3 regions of the Candidatus Williamhamiltonella endosymbiont of Tuberolachnus salignus genome follow, and region 2 is predicted to be linked to each of the others. Evidence: predicted binding sites of a transcription regulator. Region 2 holds the regulator's gene; each other region holds the start of a gene.
What was found. The regulator Fur, encoded in region 2, represses iron uptake genes when iron is present. The targets are predictions, from matches to a motif close to ATAATAATGAGAACNACTATCAA.

Region 1 (5,967 bases), 590 kb from region 2:
TAAGCCAATAAATCGCACGGGCTTCCAAACTCTCACGTTGATGACAGGCAATATAAAGGTGATTTTTTGCACCTCCCATTCTGATCGATTCTCCTAAGCAGAGATCAAAAGCAATATGGGGGACATCTTTCATACCCCAAATAACCACATTAGGGCGTTGATTCAATACCTTTTCTGCCAACCAATCAAAACCGCAAAACCCCGGGATCGCACCGACAAAGACGGTTTTATGAGAGGGCAAATGAGGCGCTATTTTTTTTAATAAGTCAGGCCGAATATGGGCGGGTACCGTAATAATCACCATATCGGCGTCTTTTAAAGTCTCTTCGACCTGACAGGAAACGACATCAGGGCGAGCCGTCAAAATGCTGCCTTCTGGTCGTATTGCTTTTATTTCTCCCCCGTTTTTTTGAAAATGTTTAACCAACAAGAGGTTTTCGGTCAGCAAAGAAACTTTAACGTTTGGGCGTTGTTTAAAAAGAACCGCTGATAAATGCCCTGTGCGCCCACCGCCACAAATGACGATATTTAATTTTTCATTCTTCACAAAGCATCCCTTAATACTTCTGTTTTAAAAAACCATTCGTCAAGTTGTTGCCATATCGTTTGATCAAGAAGATCTCGTTCTTCTAACCATTCTTCATTAAAAACAGTGTTGAGATATTTTTCTCCACCATCGGCCACCGCGATCACAATATTGCCCGAAATTTGATTTTGATAAATCAGCTCCAATGCTTTATAGATCACTCCCCCTGTTGAACCGCCTACCAAAAGGCCATATTTTTTAGCTATGTAACGGGCGGTTTCAAACGCTTGAGCGTCGGAAACCTGTTCACCCATATCAATCGTACTGTAATCAAAGACCAAACCTACGGTATCTCCGCCTGGTGTGCCCGTACCTGATTGATAATAAGGATGTCCTGGTTTTCCGAAAACAATAGAACCTACAGGCTCAACCGCAATGATCGTTGTATTGGGGTTATGGACCTTTAAACCATGAGAAATCCCCGTCATCGAGCCACCTGTTCCTACACAACCCACATAAGCATCCACTTTTCCAACTTGCTGCACTATTTCTCTGACAAAATCACCATACCCCCCTGCATTGGCAACGTTGTCTGATTGATTCATAAAAACAGCGCCTGGGATTTCTTTTGCTAAAGCGGCGGCAAGATGTTGTCTCTCCACCACGGCGACTTCATTTTCTTTATAGTTCCCTGTTACATAATTGAGCTCCATTCAATTCTCCTCCATAGGGATAAAATGAAAGCGGCGGTTTTTTATGATCATAATCTGCCGGACTGTGCTCCTTTAAGTACGCCTGAGATTTGTGTTGATCAACGTACTGTACTGGTAAGCCTCCGCCAATATTCATGATCTGCGCTTTAATACCAAGCGACTGAGCCCTTGTTATCATGGGATGCAACTCACGAATGGCCTCAATCCGTGTTTTACAGTCATAACCACTGAGATGAAAATGAAAACCTAAAAAATGGCATTGTTTTTTTAGAGATGCGAGTTTGTCTAAACATAACGAAAGATCTTCACTTTTCATTCCAAAACGGCTGATTGGCAAAAAACTCGGACGATAGCGCAGCAACACACGAACCTGATGTGCAGGCTGAATATGAGCAATTAACGCTTTTATTTCTTCGAATTCTTCGGTTGAATCAATCGAAATACACGCATCATGGGTGATGAGATCGGTGAGAAATATCGAAGTTTTAGAAGGGCCACTGGCAAAAATTTTTGAATAAGGGATCCCCGATTTTCGCGCCGCGCGCATCTCATAAAGACTAGACACATCAGCGCCAATGCCACTTTTTGCGGCGGATTCCAGCAAAGCCTGTGATTTATTGACTTTCACCGCATAAAAAATCAAATGTCGATGTAATTGCTGCAATGCTTTACGTAGAGCCGTGAGATTATTGTGTAGATTTTCTGGCCAAATGAGGTTGAGGGGAGAACCATATTTTTTGACGTAGGCGGTTAATTTCTCTGGGGTTGTGTTGCTCATTATCAGCAGAATAATAAGAATTATCCTTTTTATTGCCTATAGGTTGGGCACTGGGTTTGATGATTTGGAACAGACTCAATGTACTGATCGTTTTCCCTGCGTCTATTTTTATCCCAACTTCATATTGACGACTTTTATAAGGGGGTAATATTTCCCCTGCATTTCTGGCATCATTTGGAACGATATCGCCTTTACTTAATCCTTCTATGTAATTTGAGCCAAGGCATCAACAGTCATCAAAAAAATGAGAGGCGTGCTTTTATAAAAGCCACTAAATAATGCTAAGCATTTTTTTAACATACTATGCAATGAAATTTAATGGGTTAGTTAATTCATGTTGAAGACGATAGTTTTGATATTGAGATAAATGCATGCTCAATAATGAGCGGGTAGAGCAAGGTTCAGAAAGGAACATTTTTCGTTCTCTTTGCCATAAAGAATTCGAGACTCGTTTTTTTAAGGCATTAAAAACCTGATCTGTGACCTCTCTGAGAATTTTCCAAAGAACCGGGGTATCTAGATCATAATGAGATGTCAAACAGAGCGCCAATTCATGCAAATGAGTCAAAAAGCAGGCATCTACGACAAAAGTGCGTACTGGTTCGATATCATCAAAGAATACGGTGGGCAATATCCCTGGATAGGAATAAGGCTGTAATGCATAACCTCGTTCATGCAATAAAGGTGCATAAGTTCTTCCATCGCCAAAATCACGGATTAACAAATGACGTGCCATGCCCTCATCAGAAAAAAGAATTTGGGTGTTTTGTTGATGTGCTTCCAAACCAATGCCATACAAAAGATAAAGGCTGATGACAGGATGGAGCACCACCTGAGCATATTGCCTAAACCAGTCTTCAACGCTTTGTTCAGAAGAAGCAATTAACTCGGTGATCAAGGGGTTATTATTTTGAGGTAAAGAGGTCAATAAAGTCGCCACCGTAATCGGAAGACAGTTTTCATAACATTTTGGGGCACTGTAAGCTTGACGAAAAACCACTGATAGATATTTCCCCTCAGCATCGTCCTGCCTTTCTTTATGCTTGTAATGAAAAGCTATCTGTTCCTCTAAAATCGACACACTTTGATTAAAGCCATCTTCGTTATGTAAAATTTATTTAATCAGCTGACTGATGCGAGGCCCCATATGTATTGATTTGGCCTGTAGGCTTCGCATTTCACTGGTCATCCATATGGCGACAGGTAATTTAATAAAAGGGGCGTTTTCGGGTGTTAGAGGGCGCATAGTACGAAAAGACATGCTGGGTCTTGTTTGAAGATCAGGGCCTTCAAGAATCAAAATACCTGAGGCGATGTCATCAGCATAATGTTGCTGAACACAAGCAGTGAGATGCCATGAATGGACAGGTAAGGTCAACCATTCTTTTTCATCATGTTTTTTATGATTAAGTTGCTGTTTCCATTCCTGCCACAAAACAGGAAATTGCTCAGCAAACCAGCCTTGGTAATTTTTTTATCTGGCATTGTTTCGATATAAGCCATGTCTGCCCGTAAAGCGGCGATACGTACAGGAACTATGGCATCAAATTCTGGTGATAATAATTCAACAGATTCAGGGCTTAAATTAGATCTACATTTCCATGTGGGATAATAAGGATGACCTTCTAATGACCCCCACTGATCCAGTAAAATAGCGGCATAAGAAGAGGAGTATTGATGATTTTTTTAGAAGTGAGATTATAATCGCGGCTGACTCGTTTACCAGCAAGCCTATTGCTTGTGCTCGTATAAAAGAATTCAGACACTTAAACCATTTTATTGCTTTAGAGAACGGCTAAACGCTTTCAACTTGTTTCGTTTTGTGTTCTTGGCTTAATCATGATTTTTAACTTTTTTTATTAAAAAAAATAAATATAGCATTGTATTGATACTTAAATTAAATATGATAACGATTATCATTCTTCTATTTTATATCGCATATTATTGCGTTAAGTATCAGGTCATATGCATTTTATTTCAGGTCATTCTTATCATATTATCGGTTTTTCGAAAGACATCAGCCCCGCTTATCGGCAAAAATTACTGTCACTGGGTGTGCTTCCAGGTTTATTTTTCACTGTGATTCGAGAAGCTCCGATGGGGGATCCTCTTCATATAAAGATAAATAAAATCAATTTGGTATTACGTAAATCCGATTTACATTTTTTAAACTTTACATAAATTCCCTTAAAAATTTCATGAAAAAACTCACCATCGGTTTAATCGGCAATCCAAATACAGGAAAAACAACGCTTTTTAATCAATTAACTGGCGCTCATCAACGTGTGGGTAATTGGGCAGGTGTCACAGTAGAGCGTAAAGAAGGTGAATTTAATACGTCTGAGTATCAGGTGACTCTGGTTGATTTGCCAGGTATTTATTCGTTGACCACGATTTCAGAGCAGACTTCATTAGATGAAAAAATTGCCTCTGAATATATTCTAGATAATAAAGCAGATTTACTGATCAATGTGATCGATGCATCTAATCTAGAACGCAACCTTTATTTGACACTGCAATTATTGGAATGGGAAATTCCCTGCATTCTCGCGCTTAATATGTTGGATATCGCTCAAAATCAACATATAGATATTGATATCGCAACGCTTTCGACTCAATTAGGCTGCCCTGTGGTCCCCTTAATATCAACACAGGCAAGGGGCATCAAAGAGTTAAAACACACAATAAATTCTTTTCAGAGCGACGTCAGGCAGATCAAGAAAAAAGATGATTTGGTGAAATATCCTTCCTGTTTAATCAGCGCGCTTAATCAATTGATTGAAATCATTCCTCACGACAAAATACCCGAACAAAAACGTCGATGGTTAGCATTACAAATGCTTGAAGGGGATATTTACAGTATCTCACAGGCCAAAAAATCAGGCGCATTCGAAGCCGAATTAAACAAAATATTAGAGCAAAATCGCCATAACGATTCTGATGTCGTGATTGCAAACGCCCGTTATCAATCCATCAAGAGTATCACTGATGCAGTGATCCGGACTGAACAGCTCTCTGGGCATCGCACTACGGAAGTGTTGGATCGCTTTATTCTGCACCGTTGGCTTGGGGTACCCCTCTTTTTATTTGTCATGTATCTGATGTTTATTCTGGCGATTAATGTAGGAGGCGCATTTCAACCGCTCTTTGATATCGGCTCCTCTGCCTTTTTTATTAAAGGCACTCAGTGGTTGGGCTATCAGCTTCATTTTCCTGACTGGTTGACCGTTTTTTTGGCTCAAGGCATAGGAGGAGGCATTAATACTATGCTGCCGTTAGTACCGCAGATTGCCATGATGTATCTTTTTCTTTCTTTTTTAGAAGATTCAGGCTACATGGCACGAGCTGCTTTCGTGATGGATCGATTCATGCAGCTGATCGGATTACCCGGGAAGTCGTTTGTACCATTGATTGTCGGTTTTGGGTGTAATGTGCCTTCAATTATGGGCGCGCGCACTTTAGAAGCGCCTCGTGAACGATTGATCACCATTATGATGGCCCCTTTCATGTCTTGCGGTGCCCGGCTTGCCATATTTGCCGTTTTTTCTGCCGCATTTTTTGGGAAATCGGGGGCCAGTGTCGTTTTTTCACTTTATTTGCTTGGGATTGCGGCCGCAATTTTGACCGGATTACTCTTAAAATATACCTTGGTGCAAGGTGAAGCCTCCCCCTTTATTATGGAATTGCCGATCTATCATGTTCCCCATCTCAAAACCTTACTTTTACAGACTTGGCAGCGTTTAAAAGGATTTGTGATCCGCGCGGGAAAGGTCATCATTATGGCCAGTATTCTGATTGGAGGACTAAACAGTTTTTCTCTTTCGGGTAGAACAGTGGATAATATCAACGACTCTGCTTTAGCTTCTGTGAGTAAAGAGTTGACACCTCTATTGGAGCCGTTAGGCATCAAATCCGATCATTGGCAAGCGACGGTCGGTTTAATTGCGGGT
Region 2 (5,967 bases):
AAGTGACTGGAAAATGAAAGAGTGAAAAAAGCACTGAATGTTCTGATTTTGAGCCAAATCACAGGTCATAATAAAATTTAAGTGATTGTTAAATCACACTTAAAATATCGTGTTTTGTCGAGTTTTTAGGTTTTTTGTTGTCTATTTTTTAATCAAAAAATAAGTTATATAATTGATTTTAAATGAATTATTTTTAATAAGTTTGTATTACAGGATCGAATATCGTAATTTAAATGACTTTATTAACATCGCCATATTAATTGAAATATGCGAGCGCGAGTTTTATTCGAGAAAAATAAAAAAGTCCATCTGAAACAGGAAAAAGAAGAGACAGCCATCATGAAAATATTGATTGCCGGTGCCACCGGTTTTATTGGAAGCAGTTTAGTATCATCATTTTCGGATGAGTTTGAGATCACCGTATTGGGTCGAGATATGGACCAGCTAAAAAGACGTTTTCCTCAACATCATGCCGTCGACTGGAAGGGACTGAAATCAGAGTCAGCAACGGATTATCAAATCGTCATTAATCTTTGTGGTGAAAATATCGCTGATAAACGTTGGACAAGCGAGCAAAAAACAAAAATTTTACAAAGCCGTGTAGAAACTACTGCCCAGCTGGCCAGCTGGGCATTAAATTCAAGCGCACCACAATCATTGCGATTCCTTAATGCCAGCGCTGTCGGTATTTATGGTTTAAATACAATAAAAAATACAGAAAACACACCGATAACACTCCAAGAAAATTGTTTTTCACAACAAGTTGTTCGTGTATGGGAATCTACCGTCCAGAAAAAACTAGAAAATAAAATTAACTATACCCTTATGCGGTTTGGGGTCGTCTTGAAAAAACAACATGGCATGCTGAAAAAATTGAAAATGCCTTATCAACTTGGCTTGGCCAGCATACTGGGTAGCGGACAACAGCAAATCAGCTGGATTCACATTGAGGATTTAGTGCGAGCAATACGGCTTATCATTAAAACTCCATCAATTTCAGGCCCAATCAATATGGTTGCCCCTGAAGTCGTGACACAAAAGCAGTTGGCAAAAAATATGGCAAAAGCTTTGAATCGACCTTGTTTTCTTCAAACCCCCATTTTTTTCATTAAGTTATTATTTGGGCAAATGGGCGATGAGCTATTACTTTCTGGTCAAGAAGTCATTCCTGAATATTTACAAAAAGCGAACTTCTTTTTTCAATATCCCATGTTGGAAAAAGCGATTTTTCATGAACATGATTAAATATGTACTATAACCGTCGCTCATTTTTTGGGCATCTGGAGGATGCTCAGCAATTACCATGAACTTCGCCTCCTGAATCATCAAATTCACTGATTGGTATTAATGAATTAGACTGCAATAAAAAATTGAATAAATAAAAAATATCTTCATTCACAATGATATTGTCCAAAACTTGCATTTGAATTTGGCAATTAAGAAAAGCATCCATTCGTGCACAACTCAAACGCACGATCCCTTTTGTGAGAGAAATTCTGAGGTTTTGATATGATATTGTTTTGTTAATTCATTGATTAAAAAATCATTCAACTGATTCCATTAAGGTGTAATAAGTACTATGTCCAATATCGGTATTTTTTTTGGCAGTGACACAGGCAACACTGAAAACATTGCCAAATTGATTCAAAAGCAATTTGGTGAGCAGGCGAAGGTTTATGACATCGCCAAAAGTCATCAAAAAGATTTAGAAAACTTTGATATTCTTTTTTTAGGTATTCCGACTTGGTATTACGGGGAAGCCCAATGTGACTGGGATGATTTTTTCTCAACCCTGGAGGAGATCAATTTCAAAAATAAATCGGTGGCCATATTTGGTTGCGGTGATCAGGAAGATTACGCCGAATATTTTTGTGATGCGATGGGGATGATACGCGATATTATCGAGCCTCATGGGGCGAAGATTGTCGGGCATTGGCCAACCGAAGGGTATTATTTTGAAGCCTCAAAAGGGCTGTTCGATGATGAGCACTTTATTGGTTTAGCCATCGATGAAGATAGACAAAGTGAGCTCACGCAAGATCGCGTGGATAACTGGCTCAAGCAGGTTTCTTTAGAGTTGGGGCTCGAAATATTAAAGACGGATAAAACGGCGTAAAATAAGCCTTGAGGACACAGAGCAGATAGAGATATACGGTTATACTAAAGAGCCCGAGTTAAGCACAGTATGTATAGGATTGAACCGAGATGAAAGACAATAATATAGCTTTAAAAAAAGCGGGCCTTAAAGTCACCCTCCCACGTCTAAAAATACTGGAGATCTTGCAAGATCCAGTCTGTCATCATGTCAGCGCGGAAGATCTCTACAAAAAACTGATAGATATGAATGAAAAAATCGGTTTGGCAACTGTGTATCGGGTTCTCAATCAGTTTGATGATGCGGGGATTGTCACACGCCATCATTTTGAAGGTGGGAAATGTGTGTTTGAAATAAAACAACAGCATCACAATCACTTAATTTGCCTGGATTGTGGAAAAGTGATTGAGTTTCTTGATAAATGTATTGAAGGTCGTCAACGGGAAATTTCCAAAAAGCACGGTATCAAATTAACCGACCGCAGTTTATGTTTATATGGGCATTGCGAAAGAGACGAATGTTCTAAAGAGGAAGATTTAAAAGAAAAAAACAGTGATGTGTAAAAAATAAAATCAAAAATTTTGAGCGATTTATAGTAGTTTATCTATATTTTTACAATTAAAATTATCAGAGTTGAACTGAGCCGTAGTTTTTATAAAAATTATTTTTTGATCAACGAATAATATTGAAAACCAAATTTCAAATAATGTTTTAATAAATTTTAATATAAAAATGAATTGATAGTTTTAATGAGGGAAATATATGTCAATAAATCCGACTCTTCAACGAAGCCACTCATCTGGTCACCTCAGTGAAACAAATACATTACATCGCAGTGAGGGATGTGGAAGTCTGAATCATATTCCAGACTCCACTAGCGGCTCTAATTTGTTTACAGCTGTTAAAGCTGTTAAAGCTGTTAAAGCTGTTAAAAATACAACAAAGAATCCGGGGTCTCGTCAAAGCGCAGAAGCATCTTCAAAATTAACAAAAAGAGAAGAAGGAGGAGAAGGAGGGAAAATAACGGTAACAAGAGAAAAAATCGAAAGTACAAAAGAAGCGTGGTTGTATAGTACTAACTTCCATAAGTTTCAACCCGCTGGTACAAACTCATCATCAACTGCCAATGCTTCCAACAATAATCAAAAAATAGCCTCAGCTGCAGACGACGACAAGATAGAAAACAAGTTCAAATTAAGAAAACCAGCAGTATCATTATTCACACAGGCATCTTCAGCACAGGTAAGCGAACCAGTACAACAACAAGAAGAGCGTCCAGAAACAGTCTCAGCACAGAAAAAAAATAAATTATCCCGATTATGGCAGGGTATAAAAGAGGTCTTTTCTTTTTTATTTCGGAGTTGTTTTCCACGCACCAAAACCAAAAGTAATGATGCGACAACGATTTCAAAAACCGAAATTGCTGGAGGTAAAACCGTAAGCAAAGACACTCTGAACGAATTATTAAAAAAAATAGATGAACTTATAAAAACTGAAGGTTTGGATGGATTATTTAGGGAATCAGGTTCTTCTTCACACCTTAATGAGCTTACACAACAGGTTAATTCTGGTGAGAAAGTTGATATTGATAAAATCGATAATCGAGACACTGCGATTGGTTTTTTTAAAAGAATTATGGAAAGAGTCACCCCTTTAAAATATGAAGAGGTTCAAACAATACTCTCTAATAAAATAACCCATAAGGAAATAGGGGAAGAGCTCTCTAAGATAATCAACTCTAAGTATCCAGAAGAATTCTTGATGATACTTAAAACGCTAGGCAAATTTTTCGAAAAAGCATCCAATAATGAGAATAGCAAATTTAATGTAACATCTTTCACAACATGTATTCCAAATCTTATTAAATGTGAATCTGGAAACCCAAATTTGTTGCTGGAACAATCTAAAGAAATACCTAAAATGATTGAAAAAATTCTTCACAAAGATACTTTAGAAGCAATTTTCACTAATATAACTATTACAAGCCTATAGTTAAATTAAACCTTCATACGCTATTATTTTTCTGTCTATAAGTGACCTCTCCGACGAGATATAGATGCTTTCAAGGTCAATAAGCCGAAAATTGAACTACGGCTGTAGTAGATATGTCAGAGGCGAATATATAGTTGGGGATTTGGAAACGTCATGTTGATTGATTGTTACAGAGGTATTTTTCAGTGATACATGATTTGGCGGTGAGAGAGGGATTCGAACCCTCGATACGCTTTCGCATATACACGCTTTCCAGGCGTGCTCCTTCAGCCACTCAGACACCTCACCGTTCATGACACTTTTCTAATGCCGGCGTAATATAGGGATCCTCTTTATTAGGGTCAAGAATTATTTGTTCGGTCTGACTTAAAACCTCGGCCTGTTACGTTTTTCTGTTTCTTTCATTGTCCAAATTTGAGTTTCACCCTTCAACGATCACCAATGCTATTGCATAGTGCCTTTCATCTGATATCGAAAGATGCCAGGATTTAACGCTGAGCCTGACCGCCATCTCATTGGCTTTATCTGATACCAGTAAATGTGGTTTTCCAAGTTCGTCATGAATCACTTGAAAATGCCTCAATTCCAGGCCATTGCGAAAGCCCGTTCCTAGTGCCTTCGCTGCGGCCTCTTTAGCCGCAAAACGCTTTGCAATAAACCGAACAGGCTGTTGATGTTGTTGATATTCAGATAATTCGAGGGGAGTTAAAATGCGATGAGCAAGCTTGTCGCCGCTGCGGGCGATAATGGCCTGAACGCGAGCGATTTCAACCATATCTGTGCCCATGCCCAAGATGGCCATTATTGTCGCGCTTCTTTCATCAGTTTTTTCATCTCGCTGACCGCCGGCGCCAAACCCGAGATCAGTGCTCGGCCAATGATCGCATGGCCAATATTGAGTTCCTCTATGTCTAATATGGCCGCAATCGCTTTCACATTATGGTAACTCAGGCCGTGCCCTGCATTGACTTTCAGTTTTTTTTGAGATGCATAAGCCGCCGCATCCACGATGCGTTTGAGCTCACTGCTTTTTTGATTGCCGGACGCATTGGCATAAGTGCCAGTATGAAGTTCAATATATTGTGCTTTCGCTTGTGCGGCCAAATCAATCTGATGCTTATCAGGATCAATAAAAACAGATATCACAATCCCTGCTTTTGATAACACCTCGATCATTTCAACAATATTATCGGTTTGTACTGTCATATCCAAACCGCCTTCTGTTGTAATTTCTTCTCGTTTTTCGGGCACCAGGCAACAGGAATACGGTTTGATGGCACAAGCCATCTCTCGCATTTCATTTGTGACCGCCATTTCTAAATTTAAACGTGTCTGAATCGTTTGAGATAAAAGGTGAAGATCGCGTTCTGTGATATGCCGTCTATCTTCTCGCAGATGTACCGTAATGCCATCGGCGCCTGCTTGTTCTGCAATAAAAGCCGCTTGAACGGGATCGGGATAAAGGGCCCTTCGGGCATTTCTCAGCGTGGCGACATGATCTATATTGACACCCAACAGGAGATCTTTCATTGATGTTTCTCTGATTAAAAATAAAAGCATAAATAAGGCAGGTATTTTAACGTTACCGTCACTTTAATGTCACTCATTGATCGCCATCTCTAGAATGGCCATCTCAGTTAAAACCACTGATCCCCATAAAATGAGCGTTTTTTGATATTTTTTTATTTTTATACAGTTTATATTTCTTTTCATTAATAATGCTTATAACCAAGTAATAAATTCTTTTGAGTAAAGCGATTAAAAACAAGTTAATTTCAATCAAATTAAAAAATAGATAAAAAATCATGGCTATATTTAGATCATCAAACAGTACAAGCGCTTTAGCTGCAAGAACAAATGCTTTAGAAAAGGAATTCTGT
Region 3 (5,967 bases), 430 kb from region 2:
TGACTTTAAATAGCCTATGATTTTTAGAAGCCGATATTTCGGCATGGTTAAAAGTACTGATTGAAAACAACGAAATCGATAATAATGTGAGATAAAAAAAACGAAGGCGATAAAAAAAATGATTTAAAACGTAATCAACAGGTTTCTGGTTTAAAACCGTATTTTTATATTTATTAAACATATATGTTATTTTTTTTGTTAATTTTAAAGAATGTCATTTAAATGAAGGGAATACTTTAGAAATACATTAATTTTTTAAATAATGCTATTGTTTACCATAAATTTAATAAAAAAATCCCATGAGATTTATTAATAAGGGAAAATTATAGTGCTAAAAACAAAAAAAACATATGCGATAAGGTATGTTAACGGTCAACCTGTGAAACATATTGTTTCAGATTTCAACTCGCAACCTAAATATTCCAGGATACCCAAATTACCTCTGACAATCACAAAAACGTTCCGGGTCATGGTGTGGAATATTTTAAAACAACAACGAAAAGGTTGGCTTTCTGTGCTTAAAAAAAACGGAGAGAATACACAGCTGATGTTGCTACAGGAAGTAAAAACAAATCCAGAAATGCTCGATTTTGTTGCCTCTTATTACTTAACGGCCGATCAAGTCCCGGCTTTTTCATTGCCTAAGCATTCCTATGGTGTCATGACATTATCCTCAGCCTTTCCTGTTTATTGTTATCCACTACGCACAAGAGAGCCTCTATTGGGTTTTTCAAAATCTGCATTAATCACAGTCTACCCAACTTATAAAGAAAATTTATTGATGGTGATCAATATTCATGCGATTAATTTCAGTCTGGGTATTGAAAATTATAATCAACAACTTGAACCCATTGGAAAACAAATAGCGGCCCATAAAGGGCCTGTGATTTTAGCGGGGGATTTTAATACCTGGAGTAAAAAGAGAGTAAAAGCTCTAAAGGCATTTACTCAAAACATGAACCTGGAAGAGGTTTCATTTCCTGTTGATAATCGAAGCCTGGTTTTTGGGAGACCATTAGACTTTATTTTTTTTAGAGGCCTTAATCTGATCCATTCCTCTGTATTAGCCACACAAGCCTCAGATCATAATCCTTTGTTAGTTCAATTCGATGTTTCATCAAATACCATTGATTAATATCAGTAGCCTAGCCATTGAGATAATTTAACTCATTTTTCAGCTGTAAAACCTGCCCGATTTTTAAAAAATTCAAATCTTCTAATTGATTCCAGTTTTTTACATCATGAACCTTAATGTTCATTCTCTGAGCAATACCAGATAATGTATCCCCTGCTGCAACTTTATAAAATACAGAGGGCATATCATCATTTTTATGATTTGCTAAAAGCGTCGCTTCCTCCATTGATTTTTTCTTTGTTTTTAAAGCGATTTTAAATTGTTGGGCATGAGATTGAGGCACCATAAAATAATGAGGCCCACTCAATGGGGTACTGCTATGTTTATAGCCAAAATTATATAATTTAAATTTAGATAAAGGTAATCCAGACATTTCAGCCGCTTGAGTTAATTTCATAGGATGATCGAGATTGACTACAATTAAACCCCTATTTTCATCAGATATTGGTAATTTGACCCCATATTTTTCACTGTTTTTAATAATGTCACTCAAAGCGAGCATCTTAGGGATATACAAAGAGGTTTCTCGAGGGAGAGATAAAGCCCAAAAATGAGTCGGTTTCCCCTGTGCTTTATTGGCTTTTATTTGTCTCAATACACAATATTCCCCGCAGTTATAAGCGGCGATGGTCAGCAACCAGTCTCCGTTGAACTTACGATTTAAATTTTGCATTAAATCCAAGGCAGCATGGGTAGACGCAAGTACATCGTGACGGCCGTCATACCATTCATTTTGTTTCACACCATAATATTTAGCAGTACTAGACAACATTTGCCACAAGCCAGCAGCCTTGGCAGATGAAATGGCGGCTGGATTAAAATTACTTTCTACTATGGGGAGTAAAACCAATTTCATCGGCATGTTGCGTTTTTGAATCTCTTCAGCAATAAGATACATGTAAGGCTCAGCATTTAATGCCAGATTGTAAAAATGTTGTTTGGTTTTTAAAAGCTTTTCTTTTTGCTCACGAATGCGCTCATTGTCCTCAATCGGTTCGTTTAAATGCTTTTTAACAAAAGACCATAGATTTTTTTGCTCTACATTTTGAATGTTCTGGGTATCAGATTTAAAGTCAGCCTCTGATTTTTTTACTGTCAACCCTTGATTGACATTTCGGGTCACCATTGTCTTTTCAGTGGAGACATCTATAGAATTTTGAATAGGTTTTTCAGCTTGTTTCTGGTATTTAATAGACTGACAGCTGGCTAAAAAAACAGCAGCCAAAAATATAGTTTTTATTTTCATAGAATCTCTTTAATCTGAATATTTTCTAGTTAGAATTAATCTGTTGATTAAAAAATGAGCAAATCTACTGTATTTGCGAAAGCAACACAATCGGATCTGCTTTAAAAGCTCTATGTTTTCGCTTTATTTACCTTAAATTGACAAAACTCTACGGTTATTGAATCAATCTGATTTAAAAACGGTCTTTCATTTCACGTAAAGTAGAAAAAACAGACAGAGGATCATGTTTGTGAGTGCCCATTTTTTTTTGTAAAAAGCTTTCTTTACAGCGCAAAAAAAGATTGACTTGACGCTCAAGCTTAAGGAGAGCGGGTAACGTAGGTTGATTTTTTGCTTTTAATTGTTCTGCCTGTTTCTGATAGAGAGCAATCTGTGGATCATCAGGTAAAATCGAGCGAGCAAATTTGAGATTAGAAAGTGTATATTCGTGTCCTGCACAAATTAAGGTTTCATCTGGTAATTGTATTAATTTTTGGATTGAGTCATACATTTGATCTGCCGTACCTTCAAATAAACGTCCGCAACCGGCTGAAAATAACGTATCCCCGCAAAAAAGATAAGGAGCAGCATAGTATGCAATATGGCCTAAAGTGTGTCCTGGGACTTCAATGACAGAAAATGTTTGAGAACAAATAAATAACTGATCTCCCTCTTTTAATAGTATGGTCGCGCCTTTTTTGTTCGTTTCTTTTGGACCATAGACAGGAATATCTGGAAAACGCCGCAATAATTGAGGTACACCTCCCAGGTGATCTTGATGATGGTGGGTCAATAAAATGGCTTGGGGTAAAAGGCCTTTATATGTTAATACAGATTCAACAGGAGAAGCCTCGCCGGGATCGACTATCACACAATGCTGATTGGAATCCGCCAAAAGCCAAATATAGTTACTTTCTAGTGCTGGAATATGAATCAGTCTCATAAAATCTCTCTCAAAACGTATTGTTGACGTTAACAAAAATAGACCATAGCACAATGAAACTTCTCAGTTCATACCTAAAAATACCTGCGCCCAGCTCTTGGAATGAGTTTCCATTAGGCCCAAATTATCGTTTTGAAATTCAACAACATATGCAACCTTGGTGGCCAAAATTTTTTGGCTTTTATTTGCTCAAAATCGGAGCGCTTAGCACAGAAATTGACACTCGCGAATGTGCGATCCCCCATCAGATTAATGTTGGGGAGCAGGGTGATCAAATGCAAGTCATTGCTGACCTTAACCAATTGCCTTTTTCTGAAAAATCGTCGGATGTTTGCCTGCTTTTTCATACTTTATCCGCAGTGGAGGATCCTTATCGTCTTTTACGAGAAGTCGACCGCATATTAGTTGATGACGGTTGGTTGGTGATCAGTCATTTTAATTCATTCAGTTTGTTAGGGATCGGAAAATTACTGCCTGTGATAAAGCGGAGGCAACCTTATGTCTGCCCAATGTTTTCTAGAATGCGTGTATTAGATTGGCTAGGTTTACTTAATTATGAAATCGTCCATCAAATCGGGTTTCATGTTCTTCCCTGGCATCATCGGGGAGAATATTCTATGAATATTCATTTACCTGCCATTAGTTGTCTTAGCCTCATCATTGCTCGTAAGCGAACCATGCCATTAAGTTTAGATGCACTCAAATTGAGAACGCCTAAACGTTGTTTTAGCCCAGTCAGCACAGAAAATTATAAAATCTAAATCCTTATTTTTTTAAAATTCTTTTGATTTTCATAATGATGATCCCGATTTCCCCTCGTTTCATGACTTTCTCTTAAACAAAAGCAAAATTTTTACTTGAAGTAATAAATGATTATATATAATAATGAGAATCATTCTTAAATAAAAAGAAGCCTCCCAGATTTCTTGCCAGGATCAAGGCCGCCAGCATATTTAGAAGCGTCTTTTGATAGATCGATTGCACCGAAAAAAACAATGCCATCTGTCTATAGATACCTGGTTATTCTTAAATTTATACAGAGAACTGACTTATGTCTTTTACACTTACACTGCCAAAATTATTACGTCTTTCCTCTTTAACCCTTGCCATCTCTTTGCCTTCTTTAGCTTATGCAGAAAGCGGGATGCCAGATAAAATCGAAACAGAAGAAAAGAAGCCTTCTTTTAATAAACAGTCTCTTAAAACAGAAACCATCACCGTGACGGCCACGGGTAACCCACGTGATACTTTTTCTACGCCCATGATGATCACTGTGATTGACAGAGATAATGCCAAAAGTGACACCGCTTCGTCCGCAGCCGATATATTGCTTTCCACACTAGGCATCACGATTGAAGGGGTTGGTCGCAAAAACGGTCAAGATGTTAATATGAGGGGATATGGAGGAAAAGGGATTCTTACACTGATAGATGGTGTGCGCCAAAATTTAGATACAGGGCACATGAGTGGTCATTTCATTGATCCCAGCTTCATCAAACAAGTAGAAATTGTGCGAGGGCCTTCCGCATTATTGTACGGCAGTGGCGCATTGGGGGGGGTGATTTCTTATAAAACTGTGGATACGGTTGATCTATTGCAACCTGGTCGAAACTCAGGATATCGCGTATTCAGCATGGGTGCCACAGGCGATCGCAGTCTTGGTATAGGTGCGACGGTCTTTGGTAAAACCGATGATCTGGATGGTTTAATCACTTTTAGTGGTCGTAATGTCGGAAATATTAAAGAAAGTGATGGTATCAATGCGCCAAATGACGAAGGGATTCGTAACCTTATGGCAAAAGGCACCTGGAAAATAGACGACTCACAATCTCTCAGTGCTAATGTGCGCTATTATCGCAACAATGCTGAGGAAATTTTGAATCCGCAAGAAGTCAACCCTTCACTAAGAAATCCCATGACGGACCGCAAAACAGTTCAAAAAGATGTACAGTTCAGTTATGCCCTTAATCCAAAAACATCAGATTGGCTGGATGCCAAAACCACCCTGTATTATTCAGATGTGAGCATTAATGACAAAGTCAAAAAACGAGCAGATCAAGGACGAACACAAAAAACGCTGGGTACAAAATTAGAAAACCGGAGTCGTTTATTGACACATAGCCCTGCCGCTCATTTATTGACCTACGGTACTGAATTTTATCAGCAAAAACAAAAACCCGAAGGTCCCGCTAAGGCTTTTCCTGATGCAAAAACCAATTTTGCGTCTGGTTGGGTTCAGGATGAAATCACTTTCCGTGATTTACCGGTGTCGCTCTTAATAGGCACCCGCTTTGATCGCTATAAAGCTAAAAATCCCAAAAATGCAGATATCTCTGCGGATAATTGGTCATCACGAGGGGCTGTCACCCTCACTCCCACCGATTGGCTCATGTTGTTTGCTTCTTATGGACAGGCTTTCCGGGCACCGACTATGGGTGAGATGTACAATGATGCCCAACATTTTCGGGGTAACCGTTTCAAGCCGAATCCCAACTTAAAACCAGAAAAAAATGCGACCCAGGAATATGGTTTTGGGGTGAAATTTGATGATCTGGTTCTAACAGAAGACAGTGTAGAATTTAAAGCCAGCTATTTTAGTACTCAAGCAACAGATTACATCACAACAGAGGTGAATTTTAGAAAGGGCACTACGCAGTATGTCAA

Region 1: the regulator Fur is predicted to act here: its motif matches at 3,915-3,937, upstream of feoA (ferrous iron transporter A).
Region 3: the regulator Fur is predicted to act here: its motif matches at 4,183-4,205, upstream of AACL23_RS06800 (TonB-dependent hemoglobin/transferrin/lactoferrin family receptor).

Annotation. Positions count from the first base shown of each region.
Region 1 covers NZ_OZ026471.1:361,535-367,501, forward strand. Annotated here, with positions in the region: gene AACL23_RS01735 (2-dehydropantoate 2-reductase N-terminal domain-containing protein) at 1-547, opposite strand, end outside; gene AACL23_RS01740 (pyridoxal-phosphate dependent enzyme) at 544-1,239, opposite strand; gene AACL23_RS01745 (alanine racemase) at 1,208-2,017, opposite strand; gene AACL23_RS01750 (ferric iron reductase) at 2,319-3,098, opposite strand; gene AACL23_RS01755 (IucA/IucC family protein) at 3,132-3,452, opposite strand; gene AACL23_RS01760 (IucA/IucC family protein) at 3,392-3,670, opposite strand; gene feoA (ferrous iron transporter A) at 3,983-4,198, shown strand; partial or broken gene feoB (Fe(2+) transporter permease subunit FeoB) at 4,216-5,967, shown strand, end outside.
Region 2 covers NZ_OZ026471.1:956,252-962,218, reverse strand. Annotated here, with positions in the region: gene AACL23_RS04515 (TIGR01777 family oxidoreductase) at 340-1,245, shown strand; gene fldA (flavodoxin FldA) at 1,580-2,116, shown strand; gene fur (ferric iron uptake transcriptional regulator) at 2,206-2,658, shown strand; gene AACL23_RS04500 (RhoGAP domain-containing protein) at 2,858-4,087, shown strand; tRNA gene AACL23_RS04495 (tRNA-Ser) at 4,286-4,375, opposite strand; gene acpS (holo-ACP synthase) at 4,509-4,889, opposite strand; gene pdxJ (pyridoxine 5'-phosphate synthase) at 4,889-5,617, opposite strand; gene AACL23_RS04480 (hypothetical protein) at 5,893-5,967, shown strand, end outside.
Region 3 covers NZ_OZ026471.1:1,384,900-1,390,866, reverse strand. Annotated here, with positions in the region: gene AACL23_RS06825 (metal ABC transporter substrate-binding protein) at 1-181, opposite strand, end outside; gene AACL23_RS06820 (endonuclease/exonuclease/phosphatase family protein) at 329-1,135, shown strand; gene AACL23_RS06815 (transglycosylase SLT domain-containing protein) at 1,146-2,381, opposite strand; gene gloB (hydroxyacylglutathione hydrolase) at 2,554-3,303, opposite strand; gene AACL23_RS06805 (methyltransferase domain-containing protein) at 3,357-4,064, shown strand; gene AACL23_RS06800 (TonB-dependent hemoglobin/transferrin/lactoferrin family receptor) at 4,355-5,967, shown strand, end outside.